DNA from 4 places in the Aliivibrio logei genome. Region 2 is predicted to be linked to each of the others. Evidence: predicted binding sites of a transcription regulator. Region 2 holds the regulator's gene; each other region holds the start of a gene.
The links. Region 2 encodes PurR, which represses purine synthesis genes. Its sites were predicted from a motif close to TNANGNAAACGTTTNCNTNA; they were not measured.

Region 1 (5,607 bases), on a different contig from region 2:
TATGATGTGCCTAATCACCTACGTAACGCGCCAACCTCATTAATGAAAGACATGGGTTATGGTGCAGATTATCGTTATGCGCATGATGAACCTAATGCATATGCTTCTGGTGAGAACTATTTCCCTCCAGAAATGCAGGATCGTAAGTACTACTTTCCAACAAAACGTGGTCTAGAAACCAAAATTAGTGAAAAGCTAGAGTATTTAGCCCAATTAGATCAAAACAGTCCCTTAAAACGCTACCAATAAAAGGGCATTTTCGGTATCTTATTCAAATCGCAATTTTGAACTGAAAATTGCACAAAATTTTATTTTTAAGTGGGTTCTGTTTACTTTGAACGCACAATGACCAATAAGGCATAGGATTACAAATGCTTGATTCAAAATTACTTCGTACAGAGCTGGATGAAACAGCAGAGAAACTGGCACGTCGTGGCTTTAAGCTAGACGTAGAGACACTTCGCACCCTTGAAGAACAACGTAAATCCCTTCAAGTTATCACTGAAGATCTTCAAGCGCAGCGTAATTCCCGTTCGAAGTCCATTGGTCAAGCAAAAGCGAAGGGCGATCATGAAGAAGCAGATCGCATCATGGCTGATGTTGCAACACTAGGTTCAGAACTAGATGATGCAAAAGCAGGACTTGCTGAGCTTCAACAACAAATTGAAAGCATCGCTTTGTCAGTACCAAACCTTCCTGATGAGTCAGTACCATATGGTAAAGATGAAGATGAAAACGTAGAAGTATTACGTTGGGGTACACCGCTAACGTACGACTTTGAAGTGAAAGATCACGTTGCTCTTGGTGAGCTTGCGGATGGCCTTGATTTCGCAAGTGCAGTTAAAATCTCAGGCTCTCGTTTCATCGTTATGAAAGGTCAGTTTGCGCGTTTACACCGTGCTTTATCGCAATTCATGCTTGATCTTCATACTGAAGAACACGGCTACATGGAAATGTATGTACCTTACTTAGTTAACCACGACAGCCTATATGGTACTGGTCAATTGCCTAAGTTTGGTGAAGACTTATTCCATACAAGCCCGCTAACAGAGCAAGTAAGTGATGTTCCTCTTAAGATGCTATCTCTTATCCCTACAGCGGAAGTGCCAGTAACAAACATGGTACGTGATACAATTACTGAAGAAGCTGATCTTCCATTGAAAATGACGGCACATACACCGTGTTTCCGTTCTGAAGCAGGATCTTACGGTCGTGATACTCGTGGTCTTATTCGTATGCACCAATTCGACAAAGTTGAATTAGTTCAAATCACGAAACCAGAAGATTCAATGGCTGCTCTTGAAGAACTAACAGGTCATGCTGAGAAAGTACTTCAACTTCTTGAACTTCCTTACCGTAAAGTGATTCTTTGTACTGGTGATATGGGCTTCGGTTCTCGTAAAACATACGATTTAGAAGTATGGGTTCCAGCACAAGAAACGTACCGTGAGATTTCTTCTTGTTCAAACATGTGGGATTTCCAAGCGCGTCGTATGCAAGCGCGTTTCCGTCGTCAAGGCGAGAAGAAACCAGAATTGGTTCATACACTAAACGGTTCTGGTCTTGCTGTAGGTCGTACAATGGTTGCGATTCTAGAGAACTTCCAACAAGCGGATGGCAAAATTGCAATTCCTGAAGTACTGCGTAAGTACATGAATGGTGTTGAGTTCATCGGTTAATCTGTTTTTCAAATTAATGTGTATTTGATAAATAGATAGAAATGTAAGCCCCTTTATTGGTTATTCAGTAAAGGGGCTTTTTTTGATCTTTTGACAGGGTTGTGACTGACTATTTAAGTAGTGCTTGGTTTAACCATTGATCAAATTGACCTTTTGGCAATGCACCATTGATCATATCTACACGTTCTCCATTTTTGAAAACCATGATCGTTGGAATTGAACGGATTTGATATTGTGCTGCAATTTGTTGTTGGGCTTCTGTATTTACTTTCACACAACGAACTTGGCCATTACGTTCAGCGGCAACGTCTTCAAAGACAGGTGAGAAGCCGACACACGGATTACACCAAGGTGCCCAAAAATCGATAACAATAGGTTGTTCGCTGTCTAATAATATGGATAAGTTTTCACTAGTGCCTTCTAATGGTTTTCCATCTAGTAAGAGTTCCTTGCAGCGACCACAAGTAGGTTTGTCGTTAATACGTTCGATAGGAAGACGGTTTATGCCTTGGCAAGAATGGCATCGAGATTGAAATTGCGACATGTTATTCCTTTATTATTTTCTACATTAAGTAGTTTGTGAGCATAAAGAAATAATGGGGGTAGATAATACGAAACTCAATAAAAAAGGAGCAAATAGCCCCTTTATATTGTCGATAATATAGAGTGATTATTAATTAATCACGTTTCCATAGCATGTGACAGAATTTATGTTCAGGATCGCGGCTTACTAACATACGAGCAAATACATCGTCCAATACATCAGATTCTTCGTTTACTAAGCCAATTAGAACTTCTGCGTATACTTCGCCATCTACTTCAAAGCCAACATGCTCAGCCCAGTCGTCACGAGTATCAACGACTTCAGCCGCACCGCGGTCATCAAATTGTAGAGTGAAAAGAGCAACATCAACAGGTTCAAGGTTATCTTGAGCCATCTCTAGGAAAATATCGTAAGCGACTTCAATAATGTCATCGTAGCTAAGTAGTTCAGTTGTCATGGTAGTTACCTTCAAAAAATACGCTCTAAATTACCATGAATATAGAGATGAACGCTAGCGACTTAAATAATTACGAATAGCAAACGTTTGCCTTTAAAAGGTTGCTATATGAGGTATTGCGAGGGCGTTAAGCAAGGGCTAAACTTCCGCACTTATTCCCTTAGCCAGTTGAATGATTATTTTATGAAGTTTCCAGGTCAACGTAAATCCAAGCATTATTTTCCTGTTCACGCTCGTGATCCATTAGTGAGTCAAGCTCAAGAAACCAAAAAAATGTCGCGTACGCACATTATTGGTATTGATCAAACCTTAGTGGATATTGAAGCTAGAATTGATGATGCTTTTATTGAAAAGTATGGCTTGAGTAAAGGACACTCACTGGTTATCGATAATGATAAAGCGGAAATGCTTTATAATGAGCTTAAAGATAACAATATGATCACCAACGAATACGCTGGTGGCACGATTGGTAATACACTTCATAACTATTCCGTGCTTGCTGATGATAAATCAACATTGCTTGGTGTTATGAGTGAAGATATCCATATTGGTAGTTATTCTTATCGTTACCTTTGTAATACTTCAAGCCGTATGGATTTGAATTATCTTCAGCCTGTACCTGGTGCAATAGGCCGTTGTTTTGCTTTAATTAGTCAAGATGGCGAGCGTACGTTTGCAATTAGTGAAGGGGATATGAATCAACTTCGTGCTGATAGTATCCCTGAAAAGATCTTTAAAAATGCGTCTGCATTAGTATTAACGGCTTATCTTGTTCGTTGTAAAGAGGGTGATCCAATGCCTGAAGCAACCATGAAAGCCATTGAGTACGCGAAGAAATATGATGTGCCTGTTGTCCTAACAATGGGGACCAAATTTGTTGTTCAAGATGATCCTCAATATTGGCGTGACTTCCTAAGTGATCATGTGTCTGTTGTGGCAATGAATGAAGAAGAAGGTGAAGCATTAACGGGTGCTTCTGACCCATTAGAAGCGGCAGATAAAGCCCTTGAGTGGGTTGATCTTGTTTTATGTACTGCTGGCCCTGTTGGACTGTACATGGCAGGTTACACAGAAGAATCTGCGAAACGTGAAACATCGTTGCCATTACTTCCCGGAACAATCGCTGAATTTAATCAATATGAATTCAGTCGTCCAGCAGTTAAAGCAAGTTGTGATCAGCCGACAAAAGTATATTCTCATATTTCACCGTACATGGGTGGTCCTGAGAAAATCAAAAATACGAATGGCGCGGGTGATGGTGCTTTGTCTGCATTGTTGCATGATATGGCTGCAAATCATTACCATCGTAATAATGTACCGAATTCAAGTAAGCATCAACATTCTTACTTAACGTACTCTTCATTATCTCAAGTATGTAAATACTCAAACCGAGTAAGCTTTGAGGTTTTGGCTCAGCATTCACCACGATTATCTCGTGGGTTACCTGAACGCGAAGACAGTTTAGAAGAGTCATACTGGGAAAGATAATAACAGTGTGCTTAGAATGAAAAAAAGCGGAGATAATTAATTTTATCTCCGCTTTTTTATTGGTTCAATTAAGCGCGAATAATCGTACTTAATGTAAATGATTCATTTGGTTGAATTGTTTTTGCTGTTTCTAAACTTGTTGCATGATAAGTCGATTCAATGCAGACCATTGTTAAATATCCATCATTATTCATGTCGCCCATGCTTTCTGCTCCTTCTGCCCATGGGTTCCAGATAACCGCGGCATTATTACCCTCATTAGTTACTGTAATTGTACGAAGGTTATCGCTAATAGCTAATGTTGACTCTGATTCTGTGTAAACACGATCTACGGCTTCATTGATCTTAAGCTCATGACCACCAGTACAGGTTGTTCCATTTAATAGACCATCAATGTAACGATCTCCCATTCCGGTGATGACAGACGTATGGATATCAGAGATGTTTAGATAGGTATGTAACGCACCAGAGCAGTTCCAAGGCTTGTTATCTGTATTTTTAGCATCAAGTGTAATGGTTAGTTCATCGCCGATAGTTATATTTAATCGTGCTTCAAACTCAAAAGCCCAGATTGCTTTTGTTTCTTCTGAAGCCGACAAGCCTAGAGAAATCATTACACCGTTTTCATTTTCTTTATGTTCAATTAATTTCCACTGGCTGTTACGAGCAAACCCATGAGCTGGGTTTTCTATACGTCCAAACCAAGGCCAACATACAGGCACACCGCCACGAATGGCTTTGTCTGGGTGGAAGATAGCGTCTTTGCTCATCCAGATAAGCTCTTCACCTTGTGTTGGCTTAAAAGATAACACATGACCACCATGAAGTGAGATTGCCGCTTCAGCTTTACTGTGACGCACTCGGACGATTTTTACATCGTCTAGTTGTTCAATTGTGACACTATCAGAAAGGGCACTAATCGTTGATAATCGAGTTAAATCCATGTCTATCTCCTAGAAAGGTAATATTTATTCAATTGTGATTTATACAAACAATTGAATAAATACTAAAAAGAGAATATATCAAATAACAGATACAAAAAAGGCGACAATTAAGTCGCCTTTTATACTTAAAAGATAATAAAACCTTTCAAGTTAGCTTTCAAAGAAAGTCTAAACTAATGCTTACTTAGAAACGTGAGCGATTAGGTCAAGAACTTTGTTTGAGTAACCGATTTCGTTGTCGTACCAAGATACAAGCTTAACGAATTTGTCAGTTAGAGCAACACCAGCTGCAGCATCAAATACTGAAGTTTGTGTTTCGCCGATGAAGTCTTGAGAAACAACAGCTTCTTCTGTGTAGCCTAAAACGCCAGCAAATTCATTTTCAGAAGCGCGTTTCATTTCAGCACAGATTTCTTCGTAAGTTGCAGCAGTTTTTAGGTTAACTGTAAGGTCAACAACAGAAACGTTTGCAGTTGGTACGCGGAAAGCCATACC
Region 2 (5,607 bases):
CAGTTGTTTGCTTCGAGAGCGTCAATAATTTGTTGACCTAAACGTTGGTCATCTTCAACAACTAAAATTTTCATATTATTATTTTATAACCTTTTGTAGATGACGGCCTTTAAGCTCTAGCATTTGAAGAGAAGACGCGTTGTATTCAACTTTTATGATCTGATTTTCGTAGATAAGTTTTAGTTCATAAGTCCATTCATCATCGTCTTCTTCTAACTCAACTTTTATGATTCTGCCATAAAGGTCTTGGTTTACTGTCTGATAAAGAGCAGAGAAAGGCTTAATAAGGCCTTGTTCTACAGCCATGATAATTTCATCACGGTCTTCATCAAACTCAATGGTTGTATTGAGAGGGAGGGTAATATCTTGAACTGCGGGAATTGCATGATCTTGAGCAAAGCTCAATGGCGATAAACACATTGAGAGGCTAAATATAAGTATAGCTAATGGCTGACGAGTAAACATAAATACGCACTCTAAAAATTAAACTACAGGCAGTATAAATTATTAAACATGAACGTAAAATGAATCCTGCAGGTAATCAGTGAGAGAAGGAATAAGAGATAGAATAATGTCTATCTCTTATTCGCAATTTTAAGAGGTGCGTTTTTTCTGAACATAACTAATAATAAATTTTGCAACGATTGGAAATAAACCAAGAAGAGCAAGAGAGCCGAGTATATTTGGTGATATTAACCCTGATAGTGAGGTTATTTCAGCTAATTGAGTTCCGGCATTTAAAAATACCATGGTTCCGGGCAGCATGCCTAATTGACTAAATAAGTAAAACCGAGCGGCGGTTAGTTTTGTTAATCCCATGACTAAATTAATAAGAAAGAATGGAAATATAGGAATTAAACGAAGAGTCAGTAAGTAAAAAGCGCCATCTTTTTCAATACCTTGATTGATGGAAATTAATTTGTCCCCAAATTTACGATCAACCCATTCTCTTAATAAATAACGGCTGCTTAGGAAGGCAATAGTAGCACCAATGGAACTGGCAAAAGAAACCAATAATAAGCTCCACCAAAAACCAAATAAGGCCGCACCAAGCAATGTGACTACTGCGGCGCCTGGTATTGATAATGCAGTGACGGTAATGTAACCAAAGAAATAAAGGGTGCTATAAAAGAAAAGGTTTTCTTGGATGTCACTTTGAAGGGCTTGATGGTATGCCTTAGCCTGCTCTAGAGTAAATAGATGACCAAAGTTAAAAAAGATAACAGCAAAGGCTGTAAGAAGAGTGATTAATAAGAGTAATTTTTTATTCATAATTCATTTCCTAGCCTTATGTTGTCTTTAATTTATACAGGTAAAGACAACATAAGAGTAGGGCGAATGTAAAATAAATGTAGGAAAATGTATTTAAAGTTGTTTTCTTAATTCATTTCTAATATCAGTAGAGATAACAGACCAGTGAGTACCTTTAATCGCTCCTTCAAGCGACCACAGTAATTCGTCACTAACAGAACTTGAATGAGTCTGTTGAATCGCTTTATAAGCGTTTACAGATCCCGTCTCCATTAGTTCTTTTACGGTCGTTATTCCTGCTTTTTTCAGCATTCTCTCTGTCGCTAATCTTAGATTGGGTAAATCCTTAATTCGAGAGGGACCTGCTGTTTTTTGTTTTTCTTTGTCTTTTTTAGCAACATCTAAAGCAACAACAGCTTGAATTAGGATTGAATCAGGTTCATCCCAACATTCAGGTGAAATAGCAAAATATTTAGTTACCACGGGGAAACCACGTTTTTTATAAACGTAAGGTTCAAAACCTTGGTCTTTAAATAAATTAATAGTGTTATCGCTTGCTCGCAAATGCAGTCTGTCCTGAACAACAAGTGCAAACATTGTGTCATCAATAAAAACACCAAAGCCGCCAAACATGGAGCGTGAAGTGATTTTCCCTAGAGAGGAAAGTAATCGAAGTGAATCTTTTAGTATTGGTTTATCCATTGCAATAATTCTCGGTTAGTAAGTCTATGTCACTAAACAACTGAGCCCGAGGAAATAGTAGCAAGTTCAAAACCACACATTGTTATTTCTAAGTAAAAATTAACAATGTGTAGATATAAATACCTGCCATCGGCAACCCCGCTACCTTATATAAATACGTAGGCCGGAAGCTTTGCGTCCTGAGCTTTCGCACAGTTTGCCCTGTTCGTGACAGTTAAGATGATATAGTAATCAATAAAATGAAATGTTGTCCACTTGTAAGTTATGTGACATTGGTTCAGAAAATAAGGATGATTTTCTGTTATGCCAGTTCAAGTTTTAAATAAATAAATATTTTTTCACTTGCATATTTATGATTAATGCATCACTCATTGTTACAGTTTATGGACACTTTTCCGAGTTACCACTTCTGGATGCATTTCAAAAATGCGTCTTTCATGGTGCTTATCTTTGATTCGTTCCAACAATATTTCAACGGCGGTCTTACCAACGCGACGTTTAGGTTGGTGAATCGTCGTCAATGGTGGAGAGAAATATGCAGAAAGTTCAATGTTATCGTAACCAATGATTGAGATATCTTCAGGTACACGTAAGCCAGTTTGTTGAATTTTGCTGATAGCCGCTAATGCCATAATGTCGTTAAAACAAAATAATGCAGTTGGTTTATCTTCCATCTGTAGCATTTTTTCAACAGATTTAGAGGCAGAAGAACACTCAAAATCACCTTCAAATATCCAATCTGGATTTGACGTTAAATTTGCTTCAGATAAAGCTCTGTAGAAACCATGAATTCGTTCTTTACAGGTTGCTTTATCAAGCTGACCGGTAACACAGCCAATTTTTGTGTGTCCATTTTCAATCAGGTGTTTTGTTGCTAAATAACCACCTTCTTCAGAATTATCAATAATTTTGTCGGTATGAGGGCTATCTGGACCCCAGTCCATGATTACCATTGGTAATTCTGTGTTTTTTTCAAGTTGTGCTAATAACTGTTCATTTAGATCAGAACACATAACTAATAAGCCATCGACACGTTTTTCTGCCAGCATACGAAGGTAGTGCTTTTGTTTATCTAGATCACCTTCGGTATTACACATAAATAATGTGTAACCTTGCTTGTAACAGTAGTTCTCAACACCGTGCATCATTTCGGCAAAAAATGGATTAAAAGACTGGGTAACTAGCATGCCGATAGTTCGAGTTGTGTTGCACTTTAAACTACGAGCAACGGCACTCGGTGCATAGTTTAGTTCTTCAACGGCTTCCCATACTCGTTTTTGAGTTGCTTCTGCAACAAATCGAGTTTTGTTAATTACATGAGAAACGGTGGTTGTCGAAACAGAAGCAAGTTTCGCAACGTCTTTAATGGTAGCCATATTAAAAGCCTTAATTTATTAAGGGGCTATTTATGTTCCAACAATAGTGTCAAAGTCTCTCTTTATTTTTTAATAAAGATTGTTGGAAGGTAAATAGGCCCTGTGAGTATATTACCAATAGTAGATTAGAGAATAATCTAGGTGGTATAAATGAAAAAAACCGCGATAAATGCGGTTTTCATTGATATTCAAATTTTATCGTTTGCGTTCACATTTTATCTATAAAGCGTAGCGCAAACAATTGCTGATTTAATAAATTTTAATAGTCGTTTTGATATATATCACACTATTGTTAACTTATCTTACCAGTTGTACATGCTTTTGTTATTCGCCCGCTAGGAATTTTACATCCAATTCTAAGAACGTAACAAGGAAGTGAGTAACGGCAGCATAGAAGCCAAATGTATCTCGTTCAGAACAAAGTTGGTTAAAACGTGGCGCCCAAGATAATAACTGCTCGTTAATAAATTGCAGTTGTGCGGCCATGAATTGCTCGAATTCTGGTTCCGTTGTTTGCTGATTCGTCATGACAATTAGATTGCCTAAGAAATCTAACTCAATAGCAATGTGATCTGCAGGTTCATTGAATTCAGCTTTTTGAGTGATGTTGTATTTTTCTAATAAATCACGCATATCTTGTGCCGGTTTCGCATTAAGAAGGCGTGATTTATCTAAATACATTGAAGCATAAGGAAGCGCACTGTTCTTATCAGAGCCTAAGAACGCTTCACAGAAGTCAGCCGATAGTTCAAGCTGTGCATCTTCGCGTGTTTGTAATTCATTCAATTTTGTTACAATTGAAGAAATAGAGTCGGTTAGCTCTGGAGTTTCAGAAAGGTTCGTTAAAAAGGTACGAATCTCAAAACTGTTATACTGCTCTAATTGCTCTTTAGTTAGCTCGTGTGCAAATAGGCTAGATAACCACCAATAAATTTCAGCACGTTGTTCATTAAATGCATTTAGTTCGTTCATGTAAAATAAGCTCCAAAAAATTGACTAAATAATTGTACGGCATAAGTGTGAAAAGGAATAGCACCTATCATTAACAGGGTGTATAAAGATATTAGCAAAGATTAATACGCGACAAGATTTGTTCTGAATCAAATAATATACAGAAATATCAATTGAGAATTGGCATTATTACAATATATGAATAGAATGTAATAAGAACCATCCTAATAACCATAAAAAAAAGAGAAAATTATGAGCTATCACATTTTAGTTGTTGAAGACGAAGTGGTAACTCGCTCTAAGCTTGTAGGCTATTTTGAAGCCGAGGGATATCAAGTGAGCGAGGCTGAAACGGGCGCAGAAATGCGAACTGTTTTGGCTGAACAAAAAGTTGATTTAATTATGCTTGATATAAACCTACCAGGAGAGGATGGTTTATTATTGGCGCGTGAATTACGCAGCCAGTCTAATATTGGTATTATTTTAGTTACAGGACGAACTGATAGTATTGACCGCATCGTAGGTTTAGAGATGGGTGCGGATGATTACGTAACAAAACCTGTGGAGTTACGTGAGCTTTTAGTCCGAGTTAAAAATCTATTTTGGCGTATGTCATTAGCAAATGAACCCGTAGAATTAGATGAATCAAATTTAATTCGTTTCGGGGAGTGGACGTTTGATATTCAACGTCGTGCTTTATCGAACAATGGTGAGCCAGTTAAGTTAACGAAAGCCGAATATGAGCTATTAGTTGCTTTGTCGTCTTATCCGAACACGGTATTATCACGTGAACGTATTTTAAATATGATCAGCCACCGTGTTGATGCGCCAAATGACAGAACGATTGACGTTTTGATCAGGCGAATGCGTGCCAAAATGGAAGTGGATCCAAAAAATCCTCAAATATTTGTTACTGTTCATGGTGAAGGGTACATGTTTGCTGGTGATTGATTTTAGTTTAATCATCGATAAAAAAGATAATGTTAAAGCCGCTCTTATTTGAGCGGCTTTTTTATACCTATAATGCAATCGTTATAATTAATCGTGAACTCATTGTAAATACTGATTTAATTGTTGTTATGTAGTAGGATTCGAAAAAAGTGCACATGCACTTTGTCTATTCATATAATAAAAATAGGTTCAGAATGAAACAATATTTTAAGATGGCAATAATTGCTACGGCATTGTCTAGTGTGGTTGGTTGTCAAAGTACGAATAATACGGAGACTTCGGTAGCTGTAGAAAAAAACAGAGCCGTATCATCAGTATCAACATTTGATGTATTACAAAAACAATACACTTTAGACAAAGCAACGTTTGATTCTGT
Region 3 (5,607 bases), on a different contig from region 2:
CACTAAAATCTGTGCGATCATGAAAGCGGATGCATACGGTAATGGAATTGAAGGATTAATGGATTCAGTGATTAGTCGTGATGTTGAATGTATTGGTATCACAAGTAATGAAGAAGCGCGTATTGTTCGAGCTAAAGGATTCTCTGGTGAGATCATGCGTGTTCGTGCTGCGACACCAAATGAAATTGAATCAGGCTTAAATTATCAAATAGAAGAGCTTATTGGTTCAAGTGAGCAAGCAAATACGATTGCTAAATTAGCAAAAAAAAATCATACCGTAATTCCTGTTCATCTTGCATTGAATGCGGGCGGAATGGGACGCAATGGCCTTGATTTATCTCAACCTCAAGGGAAAAAAGAGGCGTTAAATATTGCCTTTAATGGTCATATTAATATTGTTGGTATTATGACGCATTTCCCTAATGAATCAGTTGATGAGATCCGTACAAAACTGGATTTATTTAAGCAAGAAAGTAAATGGCTTATTGATGAAGCTCAGTTAAATCGTGAAAACATCACTCTGCATGTCGCAAACTCTTACACCACGATTAATTTACCTGAAGCACATTTAGATATGGTTCGTCCAGGTGGATTGTTGTATGGAGATATGCCAAGTAACCCTGAATATCAGCGTATTGTTCGTTTTAAGACCTCAGTTGCTTCTTTGAATTACTTACCAAAGGGCAGCACGATAGGCTATAGCAGCACTTATGTGTTAGGTCGAGATTCAATTTTAGCCAATTTACCTTTAGGCTATTCTGATGGGTATGTTCGCTCTATTGGTAATAATGGGTATGTGTTGATCAATGGTCAGAAAGCGAATGTAGTCGGTGTGACATCAATGAACACAACGATGGTTGATGTGACTGATATTAAGAATGTTCAGCCTGGTGATGAAGTCGTTCTATTTGGTAAACAAAATGAGCAGACGATTGAAACTAAAGAAATGGAAGCATTTAGCAGCCGAAGTATGCCTGAGCTTTATGTTATCTGGGGTGCAACTAACCCAAAAGTTTATTTTTAACGATTGACGTTATTTGACTATAAATAAAAACGGTCAGCATAAGCTGACCGTTTTTTATAATCCCAATACTAAAGGATTATTTTTTGGGAATGTTCTCTAAAATGGCAACCATTTGTTCCCAATAAAGAGCAACCGTATCAATTTTTACTTTCTCATCTGGAGAATGAGGAAACTTGATGGTCGGACCAAATGAGATCATGTCCATTTTAGGATAAGGTTCTTTAAATAGACCACACTCTAAACCTGCATGAATTACCATTATGTTTGGCTTATTTCCGTAAATGCCTTCGTAGACATCACGGAACACATGCATGATTTCAGAATCTGCGTCTGGCTTCCAACCTGGATATGTACCAGAGAAGCTGACTTGTGCTCCTGCTAATTCAGCCACAGATGAAAGCATTCCTTCAACCATGCTACGGCCAGAATCCATTAATGAACGGATTAGGCATAGAATTGTGATTGTGCTTTCTTCAGTAGTAATAACGCCCACATTTAAAGACGTTTCTACCACACCCTCAATATCATCACTCATGCGGATAACACCATTTGGACAGGCATTTAGTGTCGCAATGAACGGAGTTTGAGTGGCTAGTGTCAAGACGTTTTCAGCAAAGGCTGTCTCGTTGATACTTACAATATTCGTTTCTACTCGACCTAATTCGTCTTTCAATAGATCGGTATAGAAAGTAAATAGTTCAGCCAGTTTTGCTTCATTCTCAGCAGGAACGGCAACCGTTGCGAATGCTTCACGAGGAATAGCATTACGTAAGCTACCACCACGGAATTCAACAAGGCGTAAATCCAGTTCAACAGCGTGGCCAGCAAGGAATCGACCCAGTAATTTGTTTGCGTTACCACGACCAGTATGAATGTCACAACCAGAATGGCCGCCTTTTAGGCCTTTTAGTGTAATTTGACGAGTAACATAGCCAGCAGGCAGTGCTTCACGTTCGATCATTAATTTGATAGCACCATCAGCACCACCAGCACAACCCATGTAGATTTCACCTTCTTGTTCTGAATCGGTATTAAGAAGAATGTCACCTTCTAACCAACCAGCTTCTAAACCAAAGGCACCAGTCATGCCTGCTTCTTCATCAATGGTTAATAATACTTCTAATGGGCCATGCTTCAATTCTTTTGAGGCTAAAACAGCAAGACATGAAGCCATGCCCATACCATTGTCGGCACCCAGTGTTGTGCCTTTTGCTGTAACCCACTCACCATCTATATATGGAAGGATTGGATCGTTAGTAAAATCATGGTCAGTATCTTCATTCTTTTGTGGAACCATATCAATATGGGCTTGAAGTACAACACCCTTGCGATCTTCCATTCCCGGCGTTGCCGCTTTTTTGATGAATACATTACCGGTAGGATCGCGGCGAACATCAAGACCTTCGCTTGTTGCCCAATCAATAATATATTGAGCTAATGCATCTTCATGTTTAGATGGGTGGGGGATAGAACAAATTTTATCGAAAAATTGCCAAATAGGTTGTGGTGTTAGTTGACTGATCTCAGACACAAGTATCTCCTTTTGAAAACAGTGAATAGCAAATTAATGCGCTGTCTTTTTGGGTAATTGATTATCAATACAAATAAGTATACCCCTCAAATTAGCTAATTACTCTGTTTGATATCGTAAATTTATTGAATCTTCTTTACTAGGATTAAGGAAAAAATACAGACACATAAATAGCAAACGTTTCCGTTCTTTAGTTACGTAATATTTCGATTGATTGACTATTTAATGTGTTTTGTGTGATCCACTTCAAATTTTTGTTGTAATAAAGTTTCAGTGAGAGTATAGTTTACTCATCTGCTAGAGAGTCTTCAGATACTGTAAATGCTCATAGGATGAGTCCGATTTATCGCCTCCAAGGAACCGAGATCAATTTTATTGTTTTTAACTATCAATTGATAAGGTGATATTATGTACTGCATAAGCTCTTCTAAATTCTGGAATCAACGCTCTGTATACACAAGTCAATTTGTATACCCAATGAGCTTTGGTTACTAATAAAACTTCGGTTTTATACGTTAAAGTTATACCCCTATAATTGGAATTCTAATTTACCCGCTTGGGTTATATTACATTCTCCGCCATCCAAAATATTTGGGTGGCGTTTTTTTTGCCTAAACATTCTCCTCTATGTATCCAACCTCTTAATAAATATTATCTTTTTCTATTAGAGCATCCACTTTATTTACTATTAACACAGTAAAAGATAAATAATCGCTAGAAATTCCCATAATACCTCTTTATAATTCTCAGCCAATCGATTACGCAAACGTTTAATCTGTATAAAGCAGACTAGGAATGAGCCCCAATGCTTGAAAAACTATTTCAACTTAAAGCTAATGGTACGAACGTTCGTACTGAAATTATTGCCGGGTTAACCACCTTCTTAACAATGGCTTATGTTATTTTTGTGAATCCAGCAATCTTGGCTGATGCAGGAATGGATAAAGGCGCTGTTTTTGTTGCAACGTGTATTGCTGCTGCAATAGGGTGTTTTATCATGGGATTTGTTGCTAACTTCCCAATAGCTCAAGCTCCAGGTATGGGGTTGAATGCGTTCTTTACCTACACTGTTGTATTGGGAATGGGTCATACATGGCAAGTAGCGCTCGCTGCTGTATTCATGTCAGGTGTGTTATTTATTCTTCTAAGTTTATGTAAAATAAGAGAGTTGATTATTAATTCGATTCCTCTTTCTTTACGCACTGGTATTTCGGCGGGTATTGGTTTATTTCTGGCTTTCATCGCTCTAAAGAATTCAGGCATAGTTGTCGATAATCCGGCAACTTTATTGTCTATTGGTCATATTAATAGCTTTCCTGCAGCGATGGGGGCATTGGCTTTATTTTTAACCATTGCTTTAGTTCATCGTGGCTACAAAGCGGCTGTTATGATCGCTATTTTAGCTGTTACTGGACTTGCCTTGCTCTTTGGTGAAGTTCAATATGCTGGCATTATGTCAATGCCACCAAGTCTTGCACCTACATTTTTACAACTCGATTTTTCAGGTGCTTTTGATATTGGTATGCTAAGCGTTGTTTTTGCTTTCTTATTCGTTGATTTGTTTGATACTGCCGGTACGTTAGTTGGTGTATCTCAAAAGGCAGGGATCATGGATAAAGATGGCAATATTCCTCGTCTAAATAGAGCTTTGCTTGCGGATTCAACGGCGACATCTGTAGGGGCTTTATTAGGTACATCAAACACAACATCATACATTGAAAGTGTTGCAGGTGTAGCAGCCGGTGGTCGAACTGGTTTGACGGCTGTTGTTGTTGGCATTTTGTTTTTATTGGCTTTATTCTTTGCTCCATTAGCTGGGATGGTTCCTGCTTATGCAACGGCCGGTGCGTTGTTTTATGTCGCAATTTTAATGATGTCGGGTCTTGTGAGTATTGATTGGAGAGATCTTACTGAAGCGGCGCCAGTTGTTGTGGTATGCTTGCTAATGCCTTTAACCTTCTCTATTGCTGATGGTATTTCATTAGGCTTTATCTCTTATGCAGCGATTAAGTTGTTAAGTGGTAAAGGTCGCGATGTTCATATCAGCGTTTGGGTTCTTGCTGCACTATTCACGCTGAAATTTATTTTTACGGCATAGTTGTTGTTAACTGTGCCACTGAGAGGTTTTGTCTATTATGGCTAATAAATTTGTAATAACTTGGGATAACATGCAGATGTATACTCGTCAGCTTGCTGAACAGTTACTTCCTGCTGAACAATGGAAAGGTATTTTGGCTGTGAGCCGTGGTGGACTTGTTCCTGCGGCAATTCTAGCTCGTGAATTAAACATTCGTTATGTTGATACCGTATGTATTTCAAGTTATGACCACGATCATCAGCGTGATATGACGGTTGTTAAAGCGATGGAAGGTGATGGTGAAGGTTTCATCATCATTGATGATTTAGTTGATAGTGGTGACACTGCGGTTAAATTGCGTCAAATGTACCCTAAAGGTAAATTAGTCACTGTATGTGCAAAACCTGCAGGCATTGATTTAGTTGATGCGTATGTTGTCGATATTCCACAAGATACGTGGATCGAGCAACCATGGGACATGGCTGTAACGTACGTAGATCCTATTTGTAAAAAATAAGCTTACGTTATAACCAATAGAAAATGACTCTTTTAAGGGTCATTTTTTTTGTTTGTTATTTATCGATATTAATTAAATTCAAGAGTAAGTTGATTACCCTATTTATAGGCTTTCAGTATATAGTAGGCCTAATTACTTTATGTATATCGGTGTTTGATATGACCCAGCCTGAAAGCGAAAATCTCTCTGTTAAGTTGTTTAAAACCAATAAGCAAGCTTTAGAAACCTCTTGCCTTGTGCCTTATCTTCCAAGCAGTTTAGAACAGATATCAAAAAATTCAGAACGAAATTGGTATCGCGAACTTCGTCGTCCTCAATGGATTTGGCAAGGGGTTGATCCGATTGAGTTAGAAGGGATTTTGTCTAAAATGGCAAGCAGTGATAAAGACAGAACGAAACCTGAATGGTTAGATACTGTCACCGGATATCGCGCTGGTAACTGGGCTTATGAGTGGATT
Region 4 (5,607 bases), on a different contig from region 2:
TTTTTGATACTGCAAGGTATCTCCTACTATTCAGCCTAATCTAGACGAGGAGTTACATCAAACAAAAGATGTGAATTTAACGTCTTTATCACCTATTTAGTGACCGTTTGCATAGAAAATCATCGATAACACAAATAAAGAATAGAGCCTTTTTTTCTTTATAACCACTTAATTTATCAAATTGATATTATTGATATAAATGTTAATCTTAAATGTGATATTAAACATAAATGTTACAAAGGTAACCAATTTGTACTTGACTCCCTCTTTATATTTAATAGAGTGTACCTAGTAGTGGTTATCAATTAGGCAAAAACTTAATTGATAGACATTATGCTAGGTAACTAAAAATGCAGAGGGATGTATAGCATGGCAATAGGCACAGTAAAATGGTTCAATAACGCCAAAGGGTTTGGCTTCATTTGTCCAGAAGGTGAGGATGGTGATATTTTTGCTCATTACTCAACAATCGAGATGGATGGCTACCGTACATTAAAAGCAGGACAAGCTGTCACCTACGAAATTCATGAAGGCCCTAAAGGCTATCATGCAAGCGAAATTAAACCGCTTGAAGGTGAAGCTGTAAAATAGCATAAAATAATACTTACTGTTAAAGTGAGATCAAAGGTGAGTATTACTACTCACCTTTTTTGAACCTATCACATAAGAAATACTCTAAACTCCAATCAATTTATTCAGGGAACTATTTTGAAATATTTTATTTCGTTTATTCTACTTCTCACCCTTTCTGGTTGTGTGTCTGAAACTTATCAAGAAAAAAGCACCATAAATTTAGTCACTACTGGTGATATTAATAATATCCTTCAAAACAAAACCACATTCGCTTGGCACCCTAAAATTAGTGCTAACTTTTTAAATAAAGAATTAAATAACAGAGACATAGAACAACGATTCTCACAAGCATTGAAAGCATCCCTAGAACAAAAGGGATACTTATTTACAGATGATGTTAGTAACGCTGATTTTTATATTGGTTATGGCTTAGGAATAGAAGAAAACATTAAAGATATGGCCATTCTAGAAAAAACAGGCTTATTAACGGGAATACAACCAATAGGTATTGATGATAATGATGACTCACAAAAAGCGAGTATCTTTATTGCCCTCTTTTTACCAAATCAGCCTTATCAACAATGGTCAGTGTTAGCTCAAGGCTATACAAATACTGACAATACGTACTCTGTAGATGAAGTCACTGAACTGATGCTCCATGATCTAAAAGAGAAGCAATAAATATCAGATGAAAAATAAGCAGCTAACCTAGCTGCTTATTTCCGTTATGACGAACAACTTATTTCCATTTTCTTACCCCAACTCGGAGGTAAATTCGCATAATGTTCAAATTCAATATGTTCATCAAAAGGCGACCGAAGCAATAAACTCAAAGCTTCTAGTTCGCTATAGTCCCCTTCTTGTGCTTTATCTATCGCTTGCTGTGCTAGGTAGTTTCGAAGAATATATTTAGGGTTAACTTCTCGCATTTTTTTACATCGAGAGGCCATTGTCTCATGCTCTTTCTCACAACGAGTTACGTATAAACTAACCCATAATTTCGCCGCATCTCGATCGATAAATAAATCAATAATCGCTTGCTCATTATGAGTATCAACATTTGATAACTCTCGTAAAAAACGCGTGTAATCCACCGAATTTTGAGACAATAATTCAAACATTGATTCAAATAATCGACTATCTCCGTCTTGCTTTGTTATTAGCCCTAATTTTTGTCTCATTAATTGACTAAAATAACCATGTAATTGCACTTCGTATTGTTCTAGCGCTTGATCTAAATCGACCTTATCAATCAGTGGAGATAAAGCATGAGCAAGGGCAGATAGATTCCATAAGCCAATTCTTGGTTGTTGATTAAATGCATAGCGTCCTTGATAGTCAGAATGGTTACAAATGTATCCCGGTTCATAATCATCAAGAAAGCCAAAAGGGCCATAATCAAATGTTTGCCCAATGATAGACATATTGTCCGTATTCATTACACCATGAGCAAAACCCACCGCTTGCCAATGTGCAATCATCTTAGCCGTACGATCAACGATCTCATTAAACATAGCGGCATAAGGATTATCATTATCTAAGCAATCTGGAAAATGCCATTCAATGACTTTGTCCGCTAATAATTTATGTTCCCCCAATAAATTCGAATAAAAGAGATGCTCAAAATGACCAAAGCGAACATGAGTTTCTGCCACACGAAGTAACAATGCTCCGGTTTCATATCCTTCTCGATAAACAGGCGTATTGCTACCCATCATCCCTAACGCTCTTGTGGTAGGAATACCTAATCCGAACATCGCTTCGCTGCACAAATACTCTCGAATCGTCGATCGTAATACCGCTCTCCCATCCCCTGAGCGAGAATAAGGTGTTCGACCAGCCCCTTTTAAATGAATATCAAAACTGGCACCGGCTTTATCTTTGATCTCAGCCAGTAATAACCCCCGACCATCACCTAAATCAGGATTGTAACTGCCAAATTGATGCCCAGCGTATTTCATTGCCAAAGGAGAAAATTGAGACGGAACAACCTCTCCAGAAAAACCAGATAATAACTCAGCATCTGCCGCAGGATCTAAAGGCAAATTAAACCGTTTAGCGAGTTTTTCATTCCACATTATCCAATGGACATTGTTTAACGGTTGTGGCGGTACATGAGTAAAGAGAAGTGGAGGAAGCTCAGAATAACGAGTACTAAGTGAAAGGGAATTCCAAATCGACATCATTTAATCCATTAAAAGTAAATTAAGCTAACGCTAGCATATTAAAAATGGATATGACAGATATGAAAAAAGCCGCAGTAACTTTTCAGTTATTGCGGCTTTTTCAATTTGGTACGCCCTGAAGGATTCGAACCTTCGACCACCTCCTTAGAAGGGAGGTGCTCTATCCAGCTGAGCTAAGGGCGCTCTATGGGGTAGGATTATACGAATATACGAAACTAGATCAATCCTTTTCTTATCATTATCTTACTGAGTGCTGAAAAAAAAGGCATATTGTCTATTCTTTGATTCAATATATACATATTACATTGATTTAAAGGTGCTTGTTATTGGTTCGACGATTTATCATCTTCAAAAACAGCAAAAAGCAAACGTTTGCGTTGTAGCTATTATTATTTAATTCTGAGACAATGCGCACGTCAATCAGTCCAAGCCCTTGAAAGGATCACTATGACCGCTCAAATTATCGATGGAAAACTTATTTCTCAAACTGTTCGCTCTGAAGTCGGTGCTCGTGTAAAAGCCCGCATAGAGGCCGGACTGCGTGCTCCTGGTCTAGCCGTTGTTTTGGTAGGACAAGATCCTGCGTCTCAAGTCTATGTAGGAAGTAAACGCCGTGCCTGTGAAGAAGTTGGATTCGTATCAAAATCTTATGATTTACCAACCACGACCACAGAAGCGGAATTGCTGACATTAATTGATACACTAAATCAAGATCCTGAAATCGATGGCATTTTGGTTCAGTTACCTCTTCCTGCTGGAATGGATAGCACTAAAATTTTAGAGCATATCGATCCAGAAAAAGACGTCGATGGATTTCACCCGTACAACGTAGGGCGTCTATCTCAACGTATTCCAAAATTACGTTCATGCACACCAAAAGGCATTATCACTCTACTTGATCGCTACAATATTCAAGTTCGAGGGATGCACGCTGTTGTCGTTGGGGCCTCAAATATTGTTGGTCGCCCAATGACCCTTGAATTGCTTCTTGCTGGTTGCACCACGACGACTTGTCACCGTTTCACAAAAGATTTAGAGCATCACATTCGCCAAGCAGATCTTGTTGTGGTTGCGGTAGGCAAACCAAACTTTATCCCTGGAGAGTGGATAAAAGAAGGCGCTGTTGTGGTCGATGTTGGTATTAACCGTCTAGACACAGGTAAGCTCATTGGTGACGTTGAATTTGATGTAGCCAAAACAAAAGCAAGCTATATCACTCCCGTTCCTGGTGGCGTTGGTCCAATGACCGTAGCAAGTTTAATTGAAAACACATTATTGGCTTGTGAGCAATTCCACAGCAAATAGTCATTAAGCCTATTAATCAAAATATCAATTAGCGGACTTTATTAAGTTCGCTTTTTTTATACCTGCGTGTTGCCGCATTTCTCGATCAATTTTTATTCTATTTTCGGTTTTTTCTTGGACAAAATAAGGGTTTAGTTACTAACCTTAAGATGTGTAATAAAAAAAACGGATGACAAGAGGAAATGGATATGAGTATTTTTGACCACTATCAAGCCCGTTACGAAGCGGCAAAAGATGAAGAGCTTTCACTGCAAGATTTCTTATCACTATGTAGTCAGGACAAAAGTGCTTATGCCAATGCAGCAGAAAGACTTTTATTGGCCATTGGTGAGCCCGAAGTCATTGACACAGCTCTTGATCCTCAGCTTAGTCGTATATTCTCAAACCGAGTGATTTCTCGCTATGAGACATTCAAAGACTTCTATGGCATGGAAGAGCCAATTGAACAAATCGTGTCTTACCTAAAGCATGCTTCTCAAGGCTTAGAAGAGCGCAAACAAATCCTTTATTTACTCGGCCCTGTTGGTGGTGGTAAATCATCACTTGCCGAAAAACTAAAAAGTCTCATGCAACAATTGCCAATTTATGTATTAAGTGCAAATGGCGTTCGTAGTCCTGTAAATGATCATCCTTTCTGCTTATTTGACGTAGCCGAAGATGGTGAACTATTAAAAAAAGAATATGGCATTGAGAAGCGAAATCTACGTTCTATTATGTCCCCTTGGGCAGCGAAAAGGTTGCACGAATTTGGCGGTGACATCACGCAATTTAAAGTGATTAAAGTAAACCCTTCTATTCTTGACCAAATCGGTATTGCTAAAACTGAACCCGGTGATGAAAACAACCAAGACATCTCTTCTCTGGTCGGTAAAGTAGACATCCGTCAATTAGAGCATTTCGCCCAAGATGACCCCGATGCTTATAGCTATTCAGGATCACTCTGTAAAGCCAATCAAGGTTTAATGGAATTTGTCGAAATGTTTAAAGCACCAATTAAAGTACTACACCCCCTTCTAACAGCAACACAAGAAGGAAACTTTAATGGAACAGAAGGCTTATCAGCATTGCCTTTTGACGGCATGATTTTAGCTCACTCAAACGAATCAGAATGGCAAACATTCCGAAACAACAAAAACAACGAAGCTTTTTTAGATCGAGTTTATATCGTTAAAGTCCCATATTGTTTACGTGTTTCTGAAGAAATAAAAATATACCAAAAGCTGTTAGAACACAGTGAGTTATCTCAAGCACCTTGTTCACCAAGCACCCTTGGCATCTTAGCTCAATTCACCATACTTTCGCGCCTAAAAGATCCTGAGAATTCATCTCTATTCTCTAAAATGCGAGTTTATGATGGGGAAACATTGAAAGACACGGATCCAAAAGCAAAAAGCTATCAAGAATATAAAGATTTTGCTGGTGTGGATGAAGGCATGTCAGGCCTATCCACTCGATTCGCTTTCAAAATTCTGTCACGCGTATTTAACTTTGACCAAACCGAAGTCGCAGCAAACCCCGTTCACCTTTTTTATGTCATTGAACA

Region 1: a site for PurR is predicted at 2,756-2,775, ahead of A6E04_RS07955 (inosine/guanosine kinase). Genes of this name have one in related genera too.
Region 3: a site for PurR is predicted at 3,314-3,333, ahead of A6E04_RS11190 (NCS2 family permease). Genes of this name have one in related genera too.
Region 4: a site for PurR is predicted at 3,120-3,139, ahead of folD (bifunctional methylenetetrahydrofolate dehydrogenase/methenyltetrahydrofolate cyclohydrolase FolD). Genes of this name have one in related genera too.

The regions. Positions count from the first base shown of each region.
Region 1 is NZ_MAJU01000008.1:835,833-841,439, reverse strand. Features, by position in the region: gene A6E04_RS07975 (replication-associated recombination protein A) at 1-249, shown strand, start outside; gene serS (serine--tRNA ligase) at 372-1,679, shown strand; gene trxC (thioredoxin TrxC) at 1,789-2,223, opposite strand; gene A6E04_RS07960 (HI1450 family dsDNA-mimic protein) at 2,357-2,680, opposite strand; gene A6E04_RS07955 (inosine/guanosine kinase) at 2,864-4,168, shown strand; gene A6E04_RS07950 (D-hexose-6-phosphate mutarotase) at 4,237-5,112, opposite strand; gene gap (type I glyceraldehyde-3-phosphate dehydrogenase) at 5,293-5,607, opposite strand, start outside.
Region 2 is NZ_MAJU01000029.1:164,501-170,107, forward strand. Features, by position in the region: gene A6E04_RS18820 (response regulator transcription factor) at 1-74, opposite strand, end outside; gene A6E04_RS18825 (PepSY domain-containing protein) at 79-465, opposite strand; gene A6E04_RS18830 (TVP38/TMEM64 family protein) at 595-1,272, opposite strand; gene A6E04_RS18835 (TfoX/Sxy family DNA transformation protein) at 1,366-1,953, opposite strand; cyclic di-GMP riboswitch class I at 2,082-2,164, opposite strand; gene purR (HTH-type transcriptional repressor PurR) at 2,328-3,329, opposite strand; gene torD (molecular chaperone TorD) at 3,654-4,301, opposite strand; gene torR (two-component system response regulator TorR) at 4,533-5,231, shown strand; gene A6E04_RS18855 (hypothetical protein) at 5,426-5,607, shown strand, end outside.
Region 3 is NZ_MAJU01000011.1:141,825-147,431, reverse strand. Features, by position in the region: gene alr (alanine racemase) at 1-1,024, shown strand, start outside; gene A6E04_RS11195 (aminoacyl-histidine dipeptidase) at 1,101-2,555, opposite strand; gene vcdP (small protein VcdP) at 2,964-3,050, shown strand; gene A6E04_RS11190 (NCS2 family permease) at 3,361-4,653, shown strand; gene gpt (xanthine phosphoribosyltransferase) at 4,691-5,149, shown strand; gene frsA (esterase FrsA) at 5,308-5,607, shown strand, end outside.
Region 4 is NZ_MAJU01000008.1:981,879-987,485, forward strand. Features, by position in the region: gene cspD (cold shock domain-containing protein CspD) at 370-591, shown strand; gene A6E04_RS08595 (DUF4136 domain-containing protein) at 709-1,254, shown strand; gene A6E04_RS08600 (protein adenylyltransferase SelO) at 1,299-2,756, opposite strand; tRNA gene A6E04_RS08605 (tRNA-Arg) at 2,866-2,942, opposite strand; gene folD (bifunctional methylenetetrahydrofolate dehydrogenase/methenyltetrahydrofolate cyclohydrolase FolD) at 3,207-4,064, shown strand; gene A6E04_RS08615 (PrkA family serine protein kinase) at 4,253-5,607, shown strand, end outside.